Regions from separate parts of the Spirillospora sp. NPDC029432 genome, predicted to be linked through region 3. Evidence: riboswitches for the same ligand, from Rfam matches in the RefSeq annotation. Region 3 holds a riboswitch; each other region holds the start of a gene.
What was found. A riboswitch is a leader RNA that binds a small molecule or an ion and turns the genes downstream of it on or off. The one in region 3 is predicted to bind cobalamin.
Positions count from the first base shown of each region.

Region 1: linked by a shared signal. The riboswitch ahead of AB0881_RS20290 (CbtB-domain containing protein) and the one ahead of AB0881_RS28560 (ABC transporter substrate-binding protein) in region 3 are both predicted to bind cobalamin.
Region 2: linked by a shared signal. The riboswitch ahead of AB0881_RS12160 (VWA domain-containing protein) and the one ahead of AB0881_RS28560 (ABC transporter substrate-binding protein) in region 3 are both predicted to bind cobalamin.

Region 1 is NZ_JBEZWH010000024.1:9,484-16,880, forward strand. Features, by position in the region: gene AB0881_RS20280 (LuxR C-terminal-related transcriptional regulator) at 1-325, shown strand, start outside; gene AB0881_RS20285 (LuxR C-terminal-related transcriptional regulator) at 322-2,943, opposite strand; cobalamin riboswitch at 3,243-3,431, shown strand; gene AB0881_RS20290 (CbtB-domain containing protein) at 3,462-3,686, shown strand; gene AB0881_RS20295 (CbtA family protein) at 3,686-4,444, shown strand; gene AB0881_RS20300 ((2Fe-2S)-binding protein) at 4,433-5,128, opposite strand; gene serA (phosphoglycerate dehydrogenase) at 5,537-7,126, opposite strand; gene AB0881_RS20310 (hypothetical protein) at 7,276-7,397, opposite strand, start outside.
Region 2 is NZ_JBEZWH010000011.1:186,537-193,933, reverse strand. Features, by position in the region: gene AB0881_RS12175 (helix-turn-helix transcriptional regulator) at 1-574, opposite strand, end outside; gene AB0881_RS12170 (ATP-binding protein) at 762-1,304, shown strand; gene AB0881_RS12165 (helix-turn-helix domain-containing protein) at 1,308-2,006, opposite strand; cobalamin riboswitch at 2,130-2,263, shown strand; gene AB0881_RS12160 (VWA domain-containing protein) at 2,361-4,544, shown strand; gene cobO (cob(I)yrinic acid a,c-diamide adenosyltransferase) at 4,548-5,150, shown strand; gene AB0881_RS12150 (cobyrinate a,c-diamide synthase) at 5,184-6,521, shown strand; gene cobI (precorrin-2 C(20)-methyltransferase) at 6,518-7,397, shown strand, end outside.
Region 3 is NZ_JBEZWH010000045.1:10,437-17,833, forward strand. Features, by position in the region: gene AB0881_RS28555 (ABC transporter permease) at 1-294, opposite strand, end outside; gene AB0881_RS28560 (ABC transporter substrate-binding protein) at 296-1,900, opposite strand; cobalamin riboswitch at 1,952-2,081, opposite strand; gene AB0881_RS28565 (DUF4262 domain-containing protein) at 2,212-2,772, shown strand; gene AB0881_RS28570 (GNAT family N-acetyltransferase) at 2,783-3,304, shown strand; gene AB0881_RS28575 (ATP-binding protein) at 3,441-3,926, shown strand; gene glgX (glycogen debranching protein GlgX) at 3,971-6,073, shown strand; gene AB0881_RS28585 (MerR family transcriptional regulator) at 6,070-6,966, opposite strand; gene AB0881_RS28590 (hypothetical protein) at 7,050-7,397, opposite strand, start outside.

The DNA.
Region 1 (7,397 bases), on a different contig from region 3:
CGCCGCCGAGGCCGCCGCGCAGGCGGCCGGCGCGTACGAGGCCGTCGGCGAGGACCGTCCGGCCGCCGCCGCCCTGGCCCGCGGCCGCGCCCTCGCCGGCCGGTGCCCGGGCGCCCGCACCCCGGCGCTGGCCGCGCTGTCGGCGCCGGAGCTGACCGCCCGGCAGCGGCAGATCGCCCGGCTGGCCGCGCAGGGCCTCAGCAACCGGGAGATCGCCGCGCGGCTGGACATCTCGATGCGGACGGTCGGCAACCATCTGGTGACGATCTACGAGCGGCTGGGCGTGACAGGCCGCGACGAGCTGGCCAAGCTCTACCAGCCTTAGCGGGGCCGGCCCGGCAGGAGCTCGGCGAGGCCGTCGCGGTCGGTGACGCCGAGGCGGTCGTAGACGGCGTGCAGGTGGTTGGCGACGGTGCGGACCGACAGCACGAGCCGGTCGGCGATCTCGCGGTTGCCGAGCCCCTCCGCGGCCAGCCGGGCGATCTCCAGCTGGCGGGCGGTCAGGCCCGGCGCCGACAGCCCGGACAGCGCCGGGGTCCGGGCGCCGGTGCAGCGCGCCGCCAGCGCGCGGGCGCGGGTCGCGGCGGCGTTGGCCTCGCGGGCCCGCCCGGCGCGGGTGTGCGCCGCCGCGGCCGCGGCCGCCGCCTCCGCCGCGTACAGCGGCATGCCCAGGTCGGCGAACGCGAGCGCGGCCGCGTCCAGCCCCGCGCCGTCGCCGTCCGCCGCCGCGCCCGCGTGCCGCGCGAACAGGTCCGCCAGCCGGCCGCCGGTCTCCCCCGCCAGCCGCTCCAGCCCGTCGCGGGCGCGGTCGGCGGCACCGAGCCGTACGGCGTCGTGCAGCGCGAACGTCTCGTACGCCCGCAGCGACCGCTCCCGGTAGCCGGGCGCGAGGTCCAGCGCGATCCCGGCCGCGCCCCGGTGGTCGCCCGCCGCCGCCCTGATCCAGGCGCGGGCCAGGTCGGCGCGGAAATGGAAGATCCGTCCCGCCGGGGTACGGCGCCGCTCGGCCTCCCGCACCGCCGTGGACGCCGTGGCGGCGTCCCCCGCGACGGCGGCGGCGTACGCCAGCAGCTCGTGGCCGTGCCCGGAGATCGCCTGGATCGCCCCGGACCCGTGCGCGACCGCCTCGTGCGCCCACCGCACGGCGCCGCGGACGTCGCCGCGCAGCAGGCAGTACTCCACCCGCAGCGAGCGGCACGTCGTGGCCGCCACGTCCGACAGGTGCTCCTCGGTGAACAGAGCCTCGCCGTAGGAGATGAACGCGTCGGCCGCGTCCAGGAAGCCGGCGAACAGCGACGCGCCGGCGCGCGCGTCGCTGAAGGACGCCACGAGCGTGGGCATCTCCCGCAGCAGCCCGGAGGGCTCCCGCAGCATCGCGTTCGACAGCGCCACGGCCTCGCCGTACGCCCCGGTCAGCATCAGCCGCAGCGCCCTGCCCGCCGCGATCAGCTGGGCCGCCCGCTGGACCGGCTCGCGGCCCGCCGCGGCCTCCTCCGCCTCCGCCTCGCCGAACCGGGCCGAGTAGACGCGCAGCAGCGACCGGTAGGCGATGATCTCCTGCCGGTGCTCGGCGGCGGCCGTCCGCGCCAGGCCCTCCGCCAGGAGCGCGTCCGCGCGTTCCGGCTCGCCGAGGCCCATGCCCAGGTTGAACGCGCGGACGGCGGTGTGCGACGCCCGGGTCGCCTCGTCCATCGGCGCGCCCGCCACCCGCGCCAGCCGCTCCTCCGCCTCGCGGTGCCGGCCCGCCATGAGCAGCACGGGCGCGACCAGGACGGTGACCTCCGGGTCCGCGCCCGCGGCCAGCACCGCCTCGCCGCACCGCACGGCCAGGTCGAGGTCGTGCAGGCTCCACGCCTGGCGGCAGCCGGCCAGCAGCAGCCCGGGGTCGGCGGGCACGCCCGCGTCCAGCCGCCACAGCGCGACCTTGAGCACGTCCCCGTGCCGCCGCATGCCGGTCGCCTCCAGGGCGGACGCGAGCGCGGCCATCCGGTCCCGGATCCGCCCGGAGCCCGCCCGCTGCCGGGCGACCTCCCCGTACAGCGGGTGCGCCGGGCGCACCTCCAGCCGGTGGCCGGCGGCGGCCGAGGTGACCAGGTGCCGCGCCTCGGCCCGCTCGATCGCCTCCTCGGACGTCAGCGCGGCCAGCGCGGCGGCGCCCAGCGGCTCGCCGAGCGCCGCGTACTCCAGGACCTCGCGCTCGGCGGCGGCCAGGGTGCCGAGGCGCTCCTCCACCAGCCCGCGCAGCCGCGGGCTCAGCGGCAGGTCGCCGTGCCACCGCCACACGCCGCCGGCCTCGCTCAGCCGCCCCCGGTCCAGGCCCGCCTGCACCAGCTCGCGCAGGAACAGCAGGTTGCCGCGGGTGCTGCGGTGGAGCCGCCGCGCGGTCGACTCGGCGAGCTGGCCGCCCAGCGCGGCCTCCACGACCGCCTGGCTCTCCGCCAGGGTCAGCGGGACCAGGTCCACCCTGCGCGCCAGGTCGTCCTTCCAGAGCGCCGTCACGGGGTCGGGGGCCGGCTCGCCGGCGCGCACCGTCGCCAGCACCCGCGCCTCCCGCTGCAGCACCAGGTGGTGCACCAGCGCCGCCGACGCCGGGTCGAGCAGGTGCGCGTCGTCGACCGCGACCAGCAGCGGGCGGCCGCCGGCGAGCGCGCGCACCGCCTCCGCCGCCCGCCGCATCGGGTTGACCGCCAGGTCCAGCGCCTCCACGGCCAGGACGTGCCCGAACGCCCCGAACGGGATCGCCGCCTCCGCGGGGCTCCCGCCGAGCCGCAGCACGGTGAACCGGGCCGGCTCCAGGCGCCGCAGCGCCTCGCCCGCCAGCCGGGTCTTGCCCGCCCCGGCGTCCCCCGCGACCACGACGCCCCGCCCGGCGCGGGCGCGCAGCAGGGCGTCCATCTCGTCGAGCGTCGACGTACGGCCGGTGAACGGCCAGGAGGTCCGCACAACAGGGATCGTACGGACGCTCACCGCGCGCCACCAGACGGACCGCGCGGGACCGTGCGGGGAATTGAGTAGGGGCTACTCATGCACACCGGGCCCCGGCGCGGCACTCTCGATGGTGCGGGACCTTTCCGGGACGTGGGAGCTTCCGGAACGGCCGCGCGAGGCACCGGCGGCGGCCGGCCGAAACAACGCCGCCGCCGGGGCGGGAGGGGGCACCGTCCGCATCTCCAGCGGGGGGAGATACGGGTGGCGCCCCCTCCCACACGCGCTCGCCGGGCTTGACTTGCGGGCCCGGCGAAGGGAACCTCAGGGCGACAAGTTCACATTCGAGGCGACGGTGCGCAGGAACCTGGTGCGATTCCAGGACGGTCCCGCCACTGTGACCAGGGAGCCTCCCCCGCACGCGACCACGGCCGTACCCGGCTGGAAGGTCGGAGGGGGGCGATGATCTGGGAGTCAGGAGACTGACCCGTCGTCCTCCCGCTACCGGGGCGAGTGCACCCCGTGAGGAGACCCTGATGTCGCAGGCCGACATGGCACGGCAGTCCGTTCCCGAGGCGCCGGCCGTACGGCGCGTACCCGTGCGCGAGATCCTTCCCTGGGCGGCGCTCGCCCTGGTCCTGGGCGCCGCGCTGCTCTACTTCGTCGGCGCCGAGCAGGGCGCCACCTCCCTCTTCGGCGGCACGTGGGTGCACGAGTTCACGCACGACGGCCGGCACCTGCTCGGCTTCCCGTGCCACTGATGCGCGCGCTTCTCATCCGCGGCATGCTCACCGGCCTGGCCGCCGCGGCGGCCGGCCTCCTGATCGCCTGGATCTACGGCGAGCCCCAGGTGGGGAAGGCGATCGCTTTCGAGGAGGCCCAGGCCGCCGCCGCGCACGCGCACGACGGGCACGGCGCCGCCGGGGCCGAAGAAGAGGTGGTGAGCCGCACCGTCCAGCGGACGGGCGGCCTGATCACGGCCATGGCGTTCTACGGCGTGGCGATCGGGGGGCTGTTCTCGATCGCGTTCGCGCTCGCGTACGGCCGGATCGGCGCGCTCGGCGCCCGCGCCACGGCCGCGCTGGTCGCGCTGGGCGGCTTCACGGCGATCGTGCTGGTGCCGTTCCTGAAGTACCCGCCGACACCGCCCGCCGTGGGCGCCCCCGAGACGATCGGGAGCCGTACCGCGCTCTACTTCGGCATGGTCGCGCTGGGCGTCCTGGCCACCGCCGCCGCCGTGATCGTCTTCACCCGGCTGGCGCCGCGGCTGGGCGGCTGGAACGCGGCGGCCGCCACGGCCGCCGGGTTCGCGATCGTGGTCGCGGCCGTCTTCCGCCTCACGCCGGCGCCGGACGCGGTCGCCGACAGCTTCCCCGGCACGGTGCTGTGGGACTTCCGGATCGCCTCGCTCGGCGTCCAGGTCGTCCTGTGGGCCACGCTGGGCCTGCTGTTCGGCGCCCTGACGGAACGGTCGCACCGCCGCGAGGCCGCTCCCCGGAAGGAGCCGCTAGCGGCGTAGCAGTGCGCAGTCGCCGCACATCTCACCGCCGGGCGGCACCCGGTAGTAGAGGCAGCAGCTGCGCCGGACGAAGCCGTGCCGGCCGAACGCCCCCGTACCGCGGAGCGGCTCGCGCGCGAGCAGCTCCCGAACCAGGGCCTCGGCCGGTCCGGCGACGCCGGGGCGCAGGCTTCCGGCCAGGGCGGAGGCGGCGTTCCCCCACATCAGCCCGTCCGCCAGCCGCACGACCCCGCACAGGGCCGCGCGGAGCGGTTCGAGCTGCCGCCGGACGACCTCCGCGTGGACGAGGTCGGCGAGCGCCGCCGGGCCGTCCGCCCGGCGGCCGCCGGGATCGGCCAGCCACAGCGCGATCGGCGCGCCGGGCGCCCACCGCCAGTGCAGGCCCGACAGGTCGGGTACGGTCCCGCGCGCGGCCGCGGCGATCACCGGTGACCAGAGCCGCGACGCGAGCCCCTGGAAGAGGATCGACGCGGCGACGCGCCGTTCACCGGTGCCGAGGCGGCGCGCGTAGGAGTCCACGAGGCCGTCCAGCCGGCCGGCGTCGAGCTCGGGCAGCGGCCGCCAGGTCGGATCGGCCTCCTCGGCCGGATCCGTCCTGATCTCGAAGAACGGCCCCAGCGCGGCGACCTCGGCCAGCACTCCGGCCGTGTCCCGCGCGCCGACCCGTCCGGTCTCGACCACCACCACGCCACCCTAGCGGCGGGCGCGGCCGGGGGTCACTTCGCGGGGCGGCCGCCGTTGTCGCGGCGGTCCAGGGCGGTCTGCAGCGCCCGGGCGGCCTCTTCGGCGGCGTCGTCGGGCGTGGCGGAAACGTGGGTGTTCATGCGTACTCCATGGCTTCGCTGAGGCTCGCTGTGAAAGGAGAGATCAAGGGCTTACGGCCGAGCGCCGGACTCCGCGACGGGGGTGGCCCGCCTGTCAGGCCCCGTCGCGGCAGCGAAGGATCACTACGAAGCGCCGCATGTCACCGGCCACGTTACCCGCATGTCAAGGCGTCTGTCTTGACCCGTGGCCGAAGTTCCCACATGGTGAGACGCCGCCGCCGTGGCCCCTGTCCGGGACCACGGCGGCGGTGAAGCGTTCCTCCGGGCGTCAGCCGTCCAGGTCGACGCGGCGGCCGCTCTCGGCGCCCACCTCGGCCTTGATGGCGTCCACCAGCTCGGCGGGCACCGGCGAGTCCACGGTCAGCGCGATCAGCGCGCGGCCGCCCTTGGCGTCCCGGCCGACCTGCATGCTGGCGATGTTGACCCCGGCGTCGCCGAGCAGCCGGCCGACCACGCCGACGATGCCGGGCCGGTCGGAGTAGACGAAGAACGCCATGTGCTCGGTCGGCACCAGCTCCATCTGGTAGCCGTTGACCTCGATGATCCGCTCGATGTGCTTGGGGCCGGTGAGCGTGCCGGACACCGACACCACCGAGCCGTCGGCCATCGTGCCGCGCACCTGGACGACGTTGCGCCAGTCGGGGCTGTCCTCGGTGGTGGACAGGGTGACCTCGACGCCGCGGTCGCGGGCCAGCAGCGGGGCGTTGACGAACGTCACCGCCTCCTCGATCACGTCCACGAACACGCCCTTGAGCGCGGCCAGCTCCAGCACCTTGACGTCGTGCTCGGCGATCTCGCCGCGGACCACGACCTCCAGCCGGACCGGCACGCCGCCGGCCAGCGCGGTGAAGATCCGGCCGAGCTTCTCGGCCAGCGGCAGGCCCGGCTTGACGTCCTCGGCGACGGCGCCGCCCTGGACGTTCACCGCGTCCGGGACGAACTCGCCCGACAGCGCCAGCTTGACCGAGCGGGCCACCTGGGTGCCGGCCTTCTCCTGCGCCTCGTGCGTGCTGGCGCCCAGGTGCGGGGTGACCACCACGTTGTCGTGGACGAACAGCGGGCTGTCGGTGCACGGCTCGGTGCTGAACACGTCGATGCCGGCGCCGGCCACCCGGCCGTCCTTGATCGCCAGGTCGAGCGCGCCCTCGTCCACGATGCCGCCGCGGGCGGCGTTGACGATCCGCACCTCCGGCTTGACCTTGTGCAGCTCCTTGTCGCCGATGAGGCCCAGCGTCTCGGCGGTCTTGGGCAGGTGCACGGTGATGAAGTCGCTCTGCGCCAGCAGCTCGTCCAGCGTGACGAGCTTCACGCCCAACTGGGCGGCGCGGGCGGCCTGCACGTACGGGTCGAACGCGACCACGTTCATGTCGAAGGCGGCCAGCCGCTGCGCGACCAGCACGCCGATCCGGCCGAGGCCCAGCACGCCGACGGTCTTGCCCTGGAGCTCGACGCCGGTGTACTTGGAGCGCTTCCACTCGCCCTGCTTGAGCGCGGCGTGGCCCTGCGGCACGTTGCGGGCGGTGGCCAGCAGCAGCGCGATCGCGTGCTCGGCGGCGGTGACGATGTTGGAGGTCGGGGCGTTCACGACCATGACGCCGGCCTTGGTGGCGGCCTCGACGTCGACGTTGTCCAGGCCGACGCCGGCCCGCGCGACCACGCGCAGCTTCCTGGCGTGCTGGAAGACCTCGGCGGTGACCTTGGTGGCGCTGCGCACGATCAGCGCGTCGACGTCGGCGACGGCGGGCAGCAGCTTCTCGCGGTCGGCGCCGTCGACCTGGCGGACCTCGAAGTCCGATTCGAGGACGGCGATACCGGCCGGGGAGAGTTCTTCTGCGACGAGGACGACAGGCTTGCTCAAGGAACGGTCCTTCGGAACGTGGATGTGTGCAGTTCGGGAGAAGAAGTCGCGGTCACCACGGTGTGGCCTGCGCCTCGCGCCCGAGTCTATCGCCGCGCCCGGGCCCGTGATGCGGAACGCCCCGCCCACCGGCCGCGCGGTGGACGGGGCTAGGCCGCGTCCGTCTCCGGGAGGGCCGTGAGGACGGCCGCGACGCGCTCGGCGTCGGCCACCGCCACGTGCGGCACGTCGATGAGGATCCGCAGCGGCCCCGCCGGGAGCCCGAGGTCCT
Region 2 (7,397 bases), on a different contig from region 3:
ACTCCAGCAGCGCTTCCAGCTGGGCCCGCATGACCGCCGCGCCGCCGATCGGGCGGCGCAGCACGCACTCGTCGAAGACCAGGTGCAGCCGCGGCGCCTCGTCCCGGTCCAGCAGCTTCTGCCGGGCCTTGCGGGCGTCGATCCGGCGCTCGATCTCGGTGGGGCCGGGCAGCATCCGGCCCGCCGTGATGACCGCGCGGGCGTACTCCTCGGTCTGGAGCAGCCCGTGGATCAGCTGGGTGTCCCAGGCCCGGATCCGCGACGCCTCGTCCTCCAGCGCCACGTAGCTGCCGGTGAAGACGTCCGCGTAGGCCGTCCACCAGCCGCGCTGGCCCGCCTCGCGGGCCAGGTTGATGAGGGCGTCCCGCTCGGGGCTGGGGACGCCGTAGAGGTCGAGAAGGTCGGCGATGTCGCCGGGCTTGGGACGGGTCTGCCCCGTCTCCAGCCGGGAAACGGTGGCCCGCGACCAGTCCAGCCGGTCCGCCACCTCCTGCAGGGTGAGCCCCTGCGTTTCTCGCAGCCTGCGCAGCTCGCGGGCCAGCCGGCGGCCGCGCACGGTGGGGCGATAGGTCATGGGCCGAGAGTCTCTCTATTCGGTCGGTTCCGTTCAAGGCATACGAGCAAGCCGGTAACGGCAATCTCGCGAAGCGTGTTGCGGAACTGAGAATCTCACGCGAGGCTGTGCTCATGTGACCGAACGGCAACACCCAGTGACCGTGCGGTTCACCACCGCGCACCACGGAACTACACGGGAGGATCCCGTGACGACCTCGCCAGAGACGGCCGGCCTCGCCGGTCACGCCCCGTACCCGCCGGCCTCCCTCGGTGAAGCCGTACCCCTGCCGGCCGCCCCCGTCCCCGCCGCACCGCCGTCCGGTGGCCTGACCTGGACGCTTCCGGCGGGCCCGGCCTGCGCCGGCCACGCCCGGTCCGCGCTGGCCGCGGCGCTGGCCGAGGCGGGCGTGCCGCGCGCCGCCGTCGCCGACGCGCAGCTGATGGTCAGCGAGCTGGCCACCAACGCCCACCAGCACGCCCCCGACCACGGCCCGCACGAGCTGTGGCTGTACGCGGGACCGCCCGGCGAGCTGCGGTGCGCGGTGTTCGACCGGCACGCCGCCGCGCGGCTGCCCGTCTACTCCTGGACGTCCGGCGACTACGGCCGCGGGCTCAGCATCGTCCGCGAGCTGTCGGACGGCCGCTGGGGCATGCTGCGCACGCACTCGCGCCGCACCCCCCGGGTCCCGGGCAAGGCGGTCTGGTTCGCGGTGCCCGGCGAGGCCCGGCCGCCGGAACGGCCGGGCTGACCGTCAGGCGCCCGCCCCAGCGGCGGCCGCCGCGTCGCCGGTCCCCGCTCCCGCTCCCGCTCCGGCGGCGGCCGTCCGGGCGTCCTCCACGGCGGGGGCGATGTCGGTCAGCAGCGCCAGCAGCGAGCGGGACAGCAGCGTGTGCACCTGCCCGCGGTCGAGGGTGCCCTCCTGGAGCCACTGGCGGGTGGCCGCCTCCGCCAGCCCGGAGTACGTGCGCAGCACGGCCCGCAGCGTGCCGGTCGGCTCCATCCGCAGCACGGTGAGCATGTGCTCGACCGTCAGGTCGCGGAACCGGTTGACGATGTGCAGCAGCTGCGGGTCGCGCCCGAAGCCCTCGGCGTCCACCGCGGCGAACCAGGTCGTCGCGTTGCCCTCGGCGGCCTCCAGGAAGAGCCGGACGCACAGGTCGGCGGCCTCCTCCAGCGACCGGTTCTCGTCCGGCGGCGGCGCCGCCATCGCGGCCGCGCCGGACAGGTCGCGGACGACCTCCAGGAACAGCTCGCGCTTGGTGCCGAAGTAGTAGTGCAGGAGCCCGCGCCGTACCCCGGCCTCCGCCGCGATCGCGGACGTGGAGACCTCGGCGTACGGCAGCTCGGTGAACATCCGCCGCGCGACGCCGAGGATCTGGTCGCGCCGCTCGTCCGGGGACAGCCGCTGGTAGCGGCGGGAATCCGGGGTGCGGGAGGGTGACTGGGCCACCCGCACAGCCTATGCGGCGCCGTGACCGGCGGGCCCTTACCCGGTGGAGGCCGCGGCGCCGTCACCTGGGCGCGACTTGGGCCGGTCCAGGCGGTATGCCATCCTGTGCAGGCGACGGAAGCGGAGGAACCCGGTGCGAATCCGGGGCTGTCCCGCAACTGTGACCATGGGGAGCTCCCCCTCGAACGCGGCCACGGCGTCCCGCCAGGGACGCTGGAAGGCCGAGGGGGAGCGGCGATCCGGGAGCCAGGAGACTCCGGCCGTCGTGGCGGGCGCCCCGGTGCCCGCGAACAACCGCCACGGGCGTGGACACCCGAGGGAAGGACGATGAGGCATGCCCTGTCTGATGGGCCGATGAGCCGTGCGCGCGCCGCCGCGGCGCGCTACCCCTTTTCCGCCGTCGTCGGGATGGACGACCTCAAACTGGCGCTGCTGATCAACGCGGTGTCGCCGGGCGTGGGCGGCGTGCTGGTCCGCGGCGAGAAGGGCACCGCGAAGTCGACGATCGTCCGCGCGCTGGCCGATCTGCTGCCGTCGACGCGGGTGGTGGCGGGCTGCCGGTTCGCCTGCGACCCGCGCGACCCCGATCCCGGCTGCCCCGACGGCCCGCACCCGGTGGACGACGCCGAGGACGGCGACGAGGACTCCGCCGGGCGGGCCGAGCCGGTCGAGCGGCCGGGGACCGAGGAGCGGCCGGCGCGGCTGGTCGAGCTCCCCGTCGGCGCCTCCGAGGACCGCCTCACCGGCTCCCTCGACATCGAGCGCGCGCTGACCGAGGGCGTGAAGGCGTACGAGCCGGGCCTGCTCGCCGCCGCGCACCGCGGCGTCCTGTACGTCGACGAGGTCAACCTGCTGCACGACCACCTGGTGGACCTGCTGCTGGACGCGGCGGCGATGGGCGAGTCGTACGTCGAGCGCGAGGGCGTGTCGGTCCGGCACGCCGCGCGCTTCCTGCTGGTCGGCACGATGAACCCGGAGGAGGGCGAGCTGCGGCCGCAGCTGCTCGACCGGTTCGGGCTCACGGTCGAGGTGGCGGCCACCCGCGATCCGGCCGAGCGGGCGGAGGTCGTCCGGCGCCGGCTGGACTTCGAGGAGGACCCGGTGCGGTTCGCGTCCGGGTGGGCGCTGGCCGAGGCGGAGCTGGCCGCCCGGATCGCCGCCGCCCAGTCCCGGCTGCCGCGGGTGGAGCTGACCGACGCCGCGCTCCGCCAGATCACCGCGGTGTGCGCCGCGTTCGAGGTGGACGGGCTGCGCGCCGACCTGGTGACGGCGCGCGCCGCGATCGCGCTGGCGGCCTGGCACCGGCGGACCGTGGTGACCGCCGAGGACGTGCGGACGGCGGCGCGGCTGGCGCTGCCGCACCGGCGCCGCCGCGACCCGTTCGACGCGCCCGGCCTGGACGAGGAGCGGCTCGACGAGATCCTGGACGAGCACGCCGCCCCCGAACACGACCGGCCCGAGCCCGAACCGCGGCCCGAGCCGGAGCCCGAACCGCGGCCGGAGCCGCCGCACGACGACGAAAGCGGCGGCGACGAGGGGCCGCCCGAGGACGACGGCCCGGACGACGACGGCGGCGGCGGTCCCGGCGGTGGCGGCCGGCCGGACGGGCAGCCGGGCGGCGGCGCGCTGAGCGTGCTGGACGCCCTGCTCAGCGGCCGTCCCGTGACCGAGTCCGACGGCGAGCGCCCCGCCGACGAGCGGCACGCCCCCGCGCCCGGCGAGAACGGCCGCCCGGACGAGAGCGAGCCCGCCCCCGCCGACGCCGCGTTCCGGCCCCGGCTGTTCACGGTGCCGGGGACCGGTGCGGGCGCGCCCGGCCGCCGCTCCAAGGCCCGCAGCCCGTACGGCCGCGTGTCCGGCGCCCGCCCCGGCGCGCGCGGCCTGCACCTGGCCGCCACGCTGCGCGCCGCCGCCCCGCACCAGCACGCGCGCGGCCGTACCGGCACGGGCGTGATCGTCGCGCCGCCGGACCTGCGCGAGGCGGTACGGGACGGCCGCGAGGGCAACCTGGTGCTGTTCGTCGTCGACGCCAGCGGCTCGATGGCGGCGCGGCGGCGGATGCGCGCGGTCAAGGGCGCGGTGCGCAGCCTCCTCCTGGACGCCTACCAGCGCCGCGACAAGGTCGGCCTGATCACGTTCCGCGGTACCGGCGCCGAGGTGGCGCTGCCGCCGACCTCGTCGGTGGAGGCCGGGGCGCGGCGGCTGGAGCGGCTGCCCACCGGGGGCCGCACCCCGCTGGCGGCCGGGCTGCTGCGCGCCGCCGAGACGCTGCGAGTGGAGAGGATGCGCGATCCGGCCCGCCGCCCGCTGCTGGTCGTGGTCACCGACGGCCGCGCCACTCACGGCCCCGACCCGGCGGCAGCGGCGGCGGCCCTGTCCGGGGTGGCGGCGGTGGTCGTCGACTGCGAGTCCGGCCCCGTACGGCTCGGGCTGGCGGCCGAACTGGGCGTGCGGCTCGGCGCCGAGACCGTCCGGCTGGAGGACCTCGGCGCCGACGGGCTGGCCGGGGTCGTCCGGTCCTCCAGGAAGGTGGCGTAGGGGATGCCGCAAGGGAAGCCGGAGTACGTTCCCGAGGACGGGCTCACGACCAGGCAGCGCCGGAACCGGCCGCTGGTCATCGTCCACACGGGCGCGGGCAAGGGGAAGTCGACCGCCGCGTTCGGGCTGGCGCTGCGCGCCTGGAACCAGGGCTGGCCGGTCGGGGTGTTCCAGTTCGTGAAGTCGGCCAAGTGGCGGATCGGGGAGGAGCACGCGCTGCGCGTGCTCGGCGAGAGCGCCGAGGGCGGCGCGGTGACCTGGCACAAGATGGGCGAGGGCTGGTCGTGGATCCAGCGCCCGGGCACCGAGGCCGACCATGAGGCCGACGCCCGCGAGGGCTGGGAGCAGATCAAGCGGGACCTGGCCGCCGAGACGTACCGCTTCTACGTCCTGGACGAGTTCACGTACCCGATGAAGTGGGGCTGGATCGACGTCGAGGACGTGATCGCGGCCCTGCGCGACCGGCCCGGCGCCCAGCATGTCGTGATCACCGGCCGGGACGCCGATCCGCGGCTGGTGGAGTTCGCCGACCTGGTCACGGAGATGGGCAAGGTCAGGCATCCGATGGACCGGGGCCAGAAGGGCCAGAAGGGCATCGAGTGGTGATCTCGGCATGGTGATCTCGGAATGGTGACCTCGATGCCGAGACTGGTGATCGCGGCGCCCGCCTCGGGCAGCGGCAAGACGACCGTGGCCACCGGCCTGATGGCGGCGTTCGCGGCGCGCGGGACGGCCGTGTCGCCGCACAAGGTCGGGCCCGACTACATCGACCCCGGCTACCACGCGCTGGCGACGGGCCGCCCCGGACGCAACCTCGACCCGTGGCTGACCTCGGAGGAGCTGGTCGTCCCGCTGCTGCTGCACGGCGCGGCGGGCGCCCGCCTCGCGGTCGTCGAGGGCGTGATGGGCCTGTACGACGGCGCCGCCGAGCAGGGCGGGTTCGCGTCCACGGCGCACGTCGCGGGGCTGCTGGACGCACCGGTTGTGCTGGTCGTCGACGCGGCGGCGGCCGGGCGCTCGGTGGCGGCGACCGTGCACGGATTCCGGACGTACGGCGACATCCGCCTCGGCGGGGTGATCCTCAACCGGATCGGGTCGGACGGCCACGAGCGCATGTGCCGGGAGGCCGTCGAGGAGCTGGGCGTGCCGGTCCTGGGCGCGCTGCGCCGCCGCGACGACGTGGCGAAGCCGTCCCGGCACCTCGGGCTGGTCCCGGCCGCCGAGCGCGGCGCCGAGGCGGTCGCGACCGTCGAGCGCCTCGGGGCGCTGGTCGCGGAGTCCTGCGACCTGGACGCCGTGATGGCGGTCGCCCGTACCGCGCCCGACCTGCGCGAGGAGCCCTGGGACCCGCGCGGGCAGGTCGCCGCCGCCGGCGGGCCGCCGCCGCGGATCGCGGTCGCGGGCGGGCCGGCGTTCACGTTCGGGTACGCCGAGAACGAGGAGCTGCTGGCCGCGGCCGGCGCCGAGGTCGTCCGGTTCGACCCGCTGCGCGACGAGCGCCTGCCGGAGGGGACGCGCGGCGTCGTCATCGGCGGCGGCTTCCCCGAGATGTACGCGCCGGACCTGTCGGCGAACGCGCCGCTGCGCCGCGACGTCGCCGCGTTCGCGAACGCGGGCGGCGCCGTGTACGCCGAGTGCGCGGGCCTGCTGTACCTGGCGCGCGAGCTGGACGGCCAGCCGATGTGCGGAGTGCTCGACGAGGTGACCGCGACGATGGCGCCGCGCCTGACGCTCGGCTACCGGTCGGCGGTCGCGGTCTCCGATTCGGTCGTGGCCCGCGCGGGCGAGCGCGTCCGCGGGCACGAGTTCCACCGTACGGTGACCGATCCGGCGCACGGCGGCACCGCGGCGTGGCAGTGGACGACCGCCGGGCCCGAGGGTTTCGTGCGGGGCCGTTGCGTCGCCTCGTACCTCCACCTTCACTGGGCGGGGGAGCCCGCGTTCGCGGAGCGGATGATCCTGGAGGCGGCCGCATGACCACCTTCGACCAGCGGCTGGAGCTGGCCGGCGAGCGGGTGGCGCTGCGCCCGTTCCGGCCGGACGACGCCGGCGTGCTCGGCGCGGCGATGGCGGCCGGGGAGGAGTTCCTGCCGCCGATCGTGCCGCCGCCCGGCGAGGCCCTCGACTGGTGGCTGCGCACGGGCGTCCACGACATCCCCCGGTCCGGGATGGGCCTGCACGCGGTGGTGGAGGACCGCGCGACCGGCGAGCTGAGCGGCGCGATCGGGATCTTCCGGGTCGACTGGCCTGCGCGGGCCGCCGAGGCCGGGTACGGCGTCCGCCCCGGCGCCCGGGGCCGCGGCCTCGCGACCGACGCGCTGCGGACGCTCGCGGCGTGGGCGCTGCGCGAGGGCGGCCTCAACCGGCTGGAGCTGCGGATCGACGTCGCCAACCGCGCGTCGGTCCGGGTCGCGGAGAAGGCCGGGTTCCGGCGCGAGGGCGTGCTGCGCGCTGCGGGAGGCGGCGGGGTGGACCAGCACGTGTTCAGCCTGCTGTCCGCGGAGCTGGAGCGCCCCGGGCGGGCTGGCCCGCCGCGGCTGGTCGGGATCGGCGTCGGGCCGGGCGATCCGGAGCTGGTGACCGTCCGGGGCGTCCGGATCCTCCAGGAGGCGGACGTCGTCCTGGTGCCGGTCATGGCGCCGGACGAGGAGGGCCGCGCCGAGTCGGTCGTCCGCGCGTACACCGCCAAGGCCGAGCGCGTCGTGTTCGCGCTCAACGACCGCGGCGGCGTCACGCCCCGCCGCGCCGCCGCGTGGGACGCCGCCGCCGAGCGCGTCGTCCGCGCCTTCGACGAGGGCGCCGCGACGGTGGCGTTCGCCACGATCGGCGACCCGAACGTCTACTCGACCTTCA
Region 3 (7,397 bases):
CGAGGCGGCGGTCCGGCGGGCGATCTCCTCGCCGACCGGGGCGCCCGTCATCAGCGACCGTCCCGCGTCCCCTGAGGCCAGGGCGCCGAGCCAGTGGCCGAAGCGCGCCCAGGCGGGCTCGTCCAGGCCGAGGCGGGCGCGGAGCGCGGCGATCTGCTCGGGCGTGCCGTGCTCGCCGCGCAGGACGTCGGCGGTGTCGCCGGGCAGCAGCGCGCCGAGCGCGAAGACCGCGGCCAGGACGGCGGCGCACTGCGCCACGGCCAGCGCGCCCCGCCGGGCGGCGTACCCGCGCACCTCAGGCGAGCGTGACGCGGTCGAACCGGGCCCATGCGTGGGAGTTCGGCGGTGCCGCGCGCAGCCCGCGCACCGACGCCGCGATCCCGTCGTTGGCGTCGGAGAACGCCCACACGAGCAGGCCGGACTCGTCGCGCAGGATCCGCTGCGCCTCCGTGAGGAGGTCCTGCCGCTCCTTCTCGTCGCGGGCGGTGCGGGCCCGGTCGAGCAGCCGGTCGAAGCGGCCGGAGCGGAAGCCCGTCATGTTCCGCGCCGCGCCGGAGCGGAAGCGCTGCTCCAGGAAGTCGGGGACGGGCAGCGTCGACGTGGTGCTGAACGACGCGACACCGCGCTTCTTGCTCTCGCTGAAGTACGTGGTGGCGGCGAGCGTGCGGGGTTCGAGGCGCAGCCCGATCTCGGCGAGCTGGCGCGTCATGAGCGCGGCCGCCGGCTCCCACGCGGCGTCGAGCGTGCTGGTGTCGAGCGGGACCGCCAGGCCCTCCGCGCCCGCGTCGCGGACGAGCCGCCTCGCGCGCTCCACGTCGCGCCCGCGCTGCGGGAGGCCCGCCGCGTAACCGCGCAGGCCCTTGCCGAACAGGTCGTTGCCCGCCTCGCCGTGCCCGGCCAGCGCGACCCGCACCAGCGCCTCGCGGTCGATGCCCAGCGCCATCGCCTGGACCAGCCGGGAATCGGAGAACGGCTCCCGGTCGGTGCGCAGGATGACCTGCTGGGCGGTGGCGCGGCGCGCGGTCAGCAGGCGCACGGACCGCTGCCCCTTGAGGCGTTCCACGAACGCCCCGGCCAGGTCGGCGGCGTAGTGGACCTGGCCGGACAGCAGCGCGTTGACCCGGGCCGACTCCTCGTTCGCCGGGACGATCTCCAGCTCGGCGATCGCCGGCGGCCCCTCCCAGTGGCCCTCCCAGCGCCGGTACCGCGCGGTCCCGCCCGGCGTGAACGACACGTACCGGAACGGGCCGGAGCCGACCGGGTTCCGGAAGGCGGTCGTGCCGTCCGGGACGATCTCCGTTCCGGGACCGCCGAACGCCGTCGGGAACCCGAAGTCCGGCTTCTCCAGCGCCAGCGTCAGCGTGCGCTCCCCGGTGGCGCGGCTCGCGCCGAAGTCGATCGCCGACAGCAGCTGCTGGGACGGCGACCCGACCTCCGGGTCGGCGGCCCTGCGGTAGCTGTAGAGGACGTCCTTGGCGGTGACGGGCCGCCCGTCGTGGAAGCGCGCCGCGCGGAGCCTGACGTGCCAGCGGGTCCCGGCCGCGTCGCTCTCCCACGACTCGGCCAGGCGCGGCCGGACGGACATGTCGTCGCCGTAGGTGGCCAGCGTGTCGAACAGCGCCTTGGCGCGGGCCTGGTCGACGAAGTTGGGCGCCACGTGCGGGTCGAGCGTCTCCTGGGAGCCGCCGGCCGGGAACGCGGCCCGGAAGCGGTCCGCGCCGCCGCCGTTCCCGCCGCCGCAGCCGGCGAGCAGCGCGGCGGTCGCGGCCGCCCCGCCCGCCGCCAGGAACTCGCGCCTGCCGATCCCCCGATCCCGCTCTTCGGGCGACCGCCCTGGGGGTCTAGAGGTCCGCCCCCAGAGGGTGTGCTGCCCCGCCGCCTTCCGGGCATGGCCGTTCATCGGATCCTTCCTCGGGGTGTCCTCGCCCCTGCCGGTGGACCGGCGACGGGTCAGTCTCCTGGCTCCCGGATCATCGCTCGCCCCGGCCTTCCCGCACGCGCGCGCGGACGGTGGCCGTGCCTGGGGATCGCTCCTCGGTCACAGTGGCGGGACCGCGCCGGATTCGCACCGGCTTCCTGGTCCCCGTCGCCTTTGTCCGATCATTCTGGCCCATCCGGACGCCCGACAACGACCTGCACAATGCAAACGCACGTGCACGCGGACGCCCGATCACTCTCGTCAAGCGATCAACTGGCCGTAAGCTGGCGGCCATGTCCGAGGGCCGCCCCGCTTGCGAGTGCATCATCTGCCGCGACTACGGAGATCGCGGCCGGCTGGGCAACTTCCAGCTGCGCACCATCGTCCACATCAGCCAGTACGGCTGGAGCATGGTGCTGGTGCCGCCGGTCGGCGACGGCCCCGGCTGGGCGTACACCGTCGGCCTCTGGCACAGCCTGCGCTCCCCCGAGCTGGCGATGTTCGGCGGCGACGTGTACGAGATGGAGGAGATCCTCAACGCGCTCGGGCGGCAGGCCGGGCGCGAGGGCCCGCCCGCCGACGGCGAGCGCCGCGACGACGTCGTGCGCGGCCGGCCCGCCGCGTTCCGGGGCGTCGACCCCGGCTGGCACGAGCGCGCCTTCCACGGGGCGATGGCGTTCTACCGCGGCCGGCCGCTGCCGTTCCTCCAGGTCGTGTGGCCCGACGAGAACGGGCTCTACCCGTGGCAGCCCGGCACCGAGCTGCCGTTCCGGCGCTCCCAGCCGTGGCTGTGGCTGAGCCCCCGGCAGCATCCCGAGGGCGTCTGGACGCACCGCCTCACCGCCCCGGCGTAGAGTCGGGCGGATGCCCGTACCGATCACCGAGGCCATCCGGACCCGGCGCCTCACGCTGGAGCCGCTCGGCGCCCACCACGCCGACGAGATGGCCGAGGTCCTCGGCGACCCCCGGCTGCACCGCTACACCGGCGGCGAGCCCCTCTCCCTGGACGAGCTGCGCGCCCGGTACGCGCGGCTGGCCGCCGGGCCCGCGCCGTTCCACCAGGAGCAGTGGCTCAACTGGATCGTCCGGCGGCGCCGCGACGGGCAGCCGGTCGGGACCGTCCAGGCCACCGTCACCCCGGGCGAGGCGGGGCCGCGGGCCGCGGTCGCCTGGGTGGTCGGGATGCCGTACCAGGGCTTCGGCTTCGCCACCGAGGCCGCCCGGGCGCTGGTGTCCTGGCTCGCCGGGCACGGCGTCCGCGAGATCACCGCCAACGTCCATCCGGCCAACCGCGCCTCCGCGGCCGTCGCCCGCCGCGCCGGGCTGTCCCCCACCGCGCGGTACGCGGGCGACGAGGTGGTCTGGAGCGACCGGCGGGGCGGGTGAGCTCGGGCGATCCCCGCGTTTCACCGAAGTTCTCAGAGTTTTCTCCTCCGGGAGACGGCGCCGCGCCCCGATCCGCCCGTACCTCCCTGTGGACCGGTCCCCGACCAGGACCCCGTTCGCGGGAAGGAGCAGGCGCATGGCGTCGCGCGCGGAAGGCGTCCCGAAAGAGCGTCCCCTCACCGTCCTCGGCGCCGTGGTCCTGCCCGGCACCGAGCAGGCCGTCGCGCTCGTCCGCCGGTACGCGCGGGCGCTCCTCGGCCCCGGCTTCCCCGATCTGTACGAGCTCACCGTCGTGGCGAGCGAACTCTTCACCAACGCCGTGCGACACTCCCGGTCGGGGCCCCGGCCCGGCGACCGCCGGGGCGGGCATGTGACGGTGTCCTTCCTGGCGGGTGCGGGTGTCGTCCGGCTGGAGATCGCCGACCAGGGGGGAGGCGGTGCGCCGCGGCTGCGCGCGCCCGACGACAATGGGGAGGGCGGGCGCGGCCTGCACGTGGTCGAGGCGCTGAGCCTGGGCTGGGGATCGGAACGCCGGGACCGGCACACGGTCGTGTGGGCCGACTTCGCCCGCCCTGGTGACGAGCCGATCTCCGCGTGCGAGACCCGCCGCCCCGATGGGTAAGGGAAAATCGGAGGCTCGCGCGCGACGAGCCGAGGGGTGGAGAGATGCGGGAGGTCTGGCCCGGCGAGGCCTACCCCCTGGGCGCCACGTGGGACGGCACCGGGACCAACTTCGCCCTGTTCTCCGAGGTGGCGCACCGGGTGGAGCTGTGCCTGTTCGACGCCGAGGGGCACGAGGAGCGCATCGTCCTGCCCGAGGTCGACGGGTTCGTCTGGCACGGCTACCTGCCCGGCGTCGGGCCCGGCCAGCGGTACGGGTACCGCGTGCACGGCCCGTACGACCCGCGGAACGGCCACCGCTGCAACCCGAACAAGCTGCTGCTCGACCCGTACACCAAGGCCGTCGAGGGCGAGATCCGCTGGCACGAGTCGCTGTTCTCGTACCGGTTCGCCGACCCCGGGACGCTCAACAACGACGACAGCGCGCCCTACATGCCGAAGAACGTGGTGATCAACCCGTTCTTCGACTGGGGCGACGACCGGCCGCCGCGCGTGCCGTACCACGAGAGCCTGATCTACGAGGCGCACGTCAAGGGCCTGACGAAGCTGCATCCGGCGATCCCCGAGGAGCAGCGCGGCACGTACGCCGCGCTCGCCCATCCGGTGATGATCGACCATCTGACCGAGCTGGGCGTGACGGCGGTCGAGCTGATGCCGGTGCACCAGCACGTGCCCGAGCACGCGCTGGTCGCGCGCGGCCTGACGAACTACTGGGGCTACAACACCCTCGGCTTCCTGGCGCCGCACAACGCCTACAGCTCCTCGGGGCAGCGCGGCGAGCAGGTGCTGGAGTTCAAGGCGATGGTGCGGGCGCTGCACGCGGCCGGCATCGAGGTGATCCTCGACGTGGTCTACAACCACACCGCCGAGGGCGACCACCTGGGCCCGACGCTGTCGTTCCGCGGCATCGACAACGCCTCGTACTACCGGCTGCGCGACGACGACAAGCGCTACCACCTCGACTACACCGGCTGCGGCAACTCGCTGAACGTGCGCAGCCCGCACGCGCTCCAGCTGATCATGGACTCGCTGCGGTACTGGGTCCTGGAGATGCACGTGGACGGGTTCCGGTTCGACCTGGCCTCGGCGCTGGCCCGTGAGCTGCACGACGTCGACCGGCTGGCCGCCTTCTTCGACCTCGTCCAGCAGGACCCGGTGGTGTCGCAGGTGAAACTGATCGCCGAGCCGTGGGACGTGGGCGAGGGCGGCTACCAGGTAGGCAACTTCCCGCCGCTGTGGACGGAGTGGAACGGCAAGTACCGCGACACCGTCCGCGACTACTGGCGGGGGCGGCCGGCGACGCTGCCGGAGTTCGCGTCCCGGCTGACCGGCTCCAGCGACCTTTACGAGAACAGCGCCCGCCGCCCGTTCGCGTCGATCAACTTCGTGACCTGCCACGACGGCTTCACGCTCGCCGACCTCGTCGCGTACAACGGCAAGCACAACGAGGCCAACGGCGAGGGAAACCGGGACGGCACCGACGACAACCGGTCCTGGAACTGCGGCACCGAGGGCCCGACCGGCGACACCGACGTCCGCACGCTGCGGGCGCGCCAGCGCCGCAACTTCCTGGCCACGCTGTTCCTGTCGCAGGGCGTGCCGATGCTGTCGCACGGCGACGAGTTCGGCCGCACGCAGCACGGCAACAACAACGCCTACTGCCAGGACAACGAGATCGCCTGGGTCGACTGGGACGACGCCGGCGGCTGCGGCCTGGAGTTCGTCCGCGTCCTGTCGCGGCTGCGGCGCGACCATCCCGTCTTCCGGCGCCGCCGCTTCTTCACCGGCGGCGCCCCGGGCGCCGCGCCCGCCGACATCGCCTGGCTGACGCCGGGCGGCGAGCCGATGACCGACCACGACTGGAACGCCGGGTTCGCGAAGTCGCTGGGCGTCTTCCTCAACGGCGACGCGATCACCGAGCCCGACCAGCGCGGCCGGCGGATCCGGGACGACTCGTTCCTGCTGCTGATCAACGCCCACTCCGAGCCGGTGGGGTTCGAGCTGCCCGGGCCGGAGTACGGCGAGCGGTGGGAGTACGCCCTGGACACCGCCGACCCCCGCGCGGTCGGCGAGCGGCCCCGCGTCAAGGCGCGCGACCTGGTCACCGTGGTCAGCCGCTCCCTGACGGTGCTCCGCCGGATCGTCTAGGCCGTGTGGCAGGCGGCGGGAGACTCTTGGGCGGACAGCTCTGCGGCCAGTTCTATGCAGCGCAGGCGGGCCGGGGAGAAGTCGTAGGGCATCTTGCCGATGGCTTCGAGCACGCTCATGGAGCCGGCCTCGTCCTCGCCGTCATCGGCGGTGGCGGGGTGCAGAGCGTCCCAGGCGTCGAAGAGGGCATCGTCGTCCTTCCCCAGGCCGGACTCCTCGATGGCGGCCTCCAGGACGCTTTCGAAGGCGTGCCGCTCGGCGGCGACCTGGGCCACCCGCGGATCATCGACGGCGACGCCGTCATCGAGCGCCTCCTCGGCCTCGTCGACGCGGTCGGAGTCCTCCCGCAGAGCGGGATGCGTGGCCAGGGCGGCGAAGCGGGTGGCCTGGACGGCCGCGCCGAGCGGGCCGAAGATCCGCTCGGTGACCAGCAGGGTGTCCAGGTCCGCCTGGCGCAGGGAGCCCTCGGGCAGGCTCTTGAGACGGTCGGTGACGACGTCGGAGAGCGGGCCCATCCGGCTGCCTTCGGTGCGCATCCGCTGCACGGCGGTCCGCTGCCGCCGCAATTCCGCCTCCTGCTCGGCGAGGGTCTCCTCCAGCCGCTCCAGGATGCCCGCGATACCGTCCCCGCCGTCCGCACCGGCGGAGGCCGTGCCGGTGGTGAAGGCGTCACGGATGTCGTCCAGGGCGATCCCGGCGTCGGCCGTCCTGCGGATCCACAGCAGTCGGATCATGTCCTCGTACCCGTAGCGGCGGCGGTCGTCGCCGCCCCGCTCGGGCTCGGGGAGCAGGCCGATCTCGTGGTAGTGGCGAATCGCCCGCGGCGTGGTGCCGGCGAAGGCCGCCGCGTCACCGATCTTGACCTGGCGAGGCGGCATGAAGGACGAACGCATGAACAGGGACCTTCCTCAAGGGATCGGGATGTGATCACCGAACCACATGCCGCTACGGAAGGTGCAACCCCATGCGCGGGCGGCTAGGCGCCGGCCCTGACGGCGGTCAGCAGCACCAGCACGAACGTGGCGGCCCCGACCGCGCCGTGCAGGATGACGGCCCTGGCCGGGAACTCCTGCCCGGCGTCCCGGGCGTGCCGCCCGCCCCGCCCGACGAGCCAGCGCGTGAACAGCACGAACCCCTGGAGCATGACGACCAGCAGCGCCGTGAAGGCGCCCCACGCGTACGCGGCCTGCCCGGTCGCCAGGAACGCCGCCCAGAGCAGCAGGCCGGCGACCGCCGCCAGCGGATGGCCGACCAGGACGAGGAGCGGGTAGCGCGTCACCTTGGTCGCCTGCCGGCGCAGGCCGCCGCCGGTGATCCAGGTCGC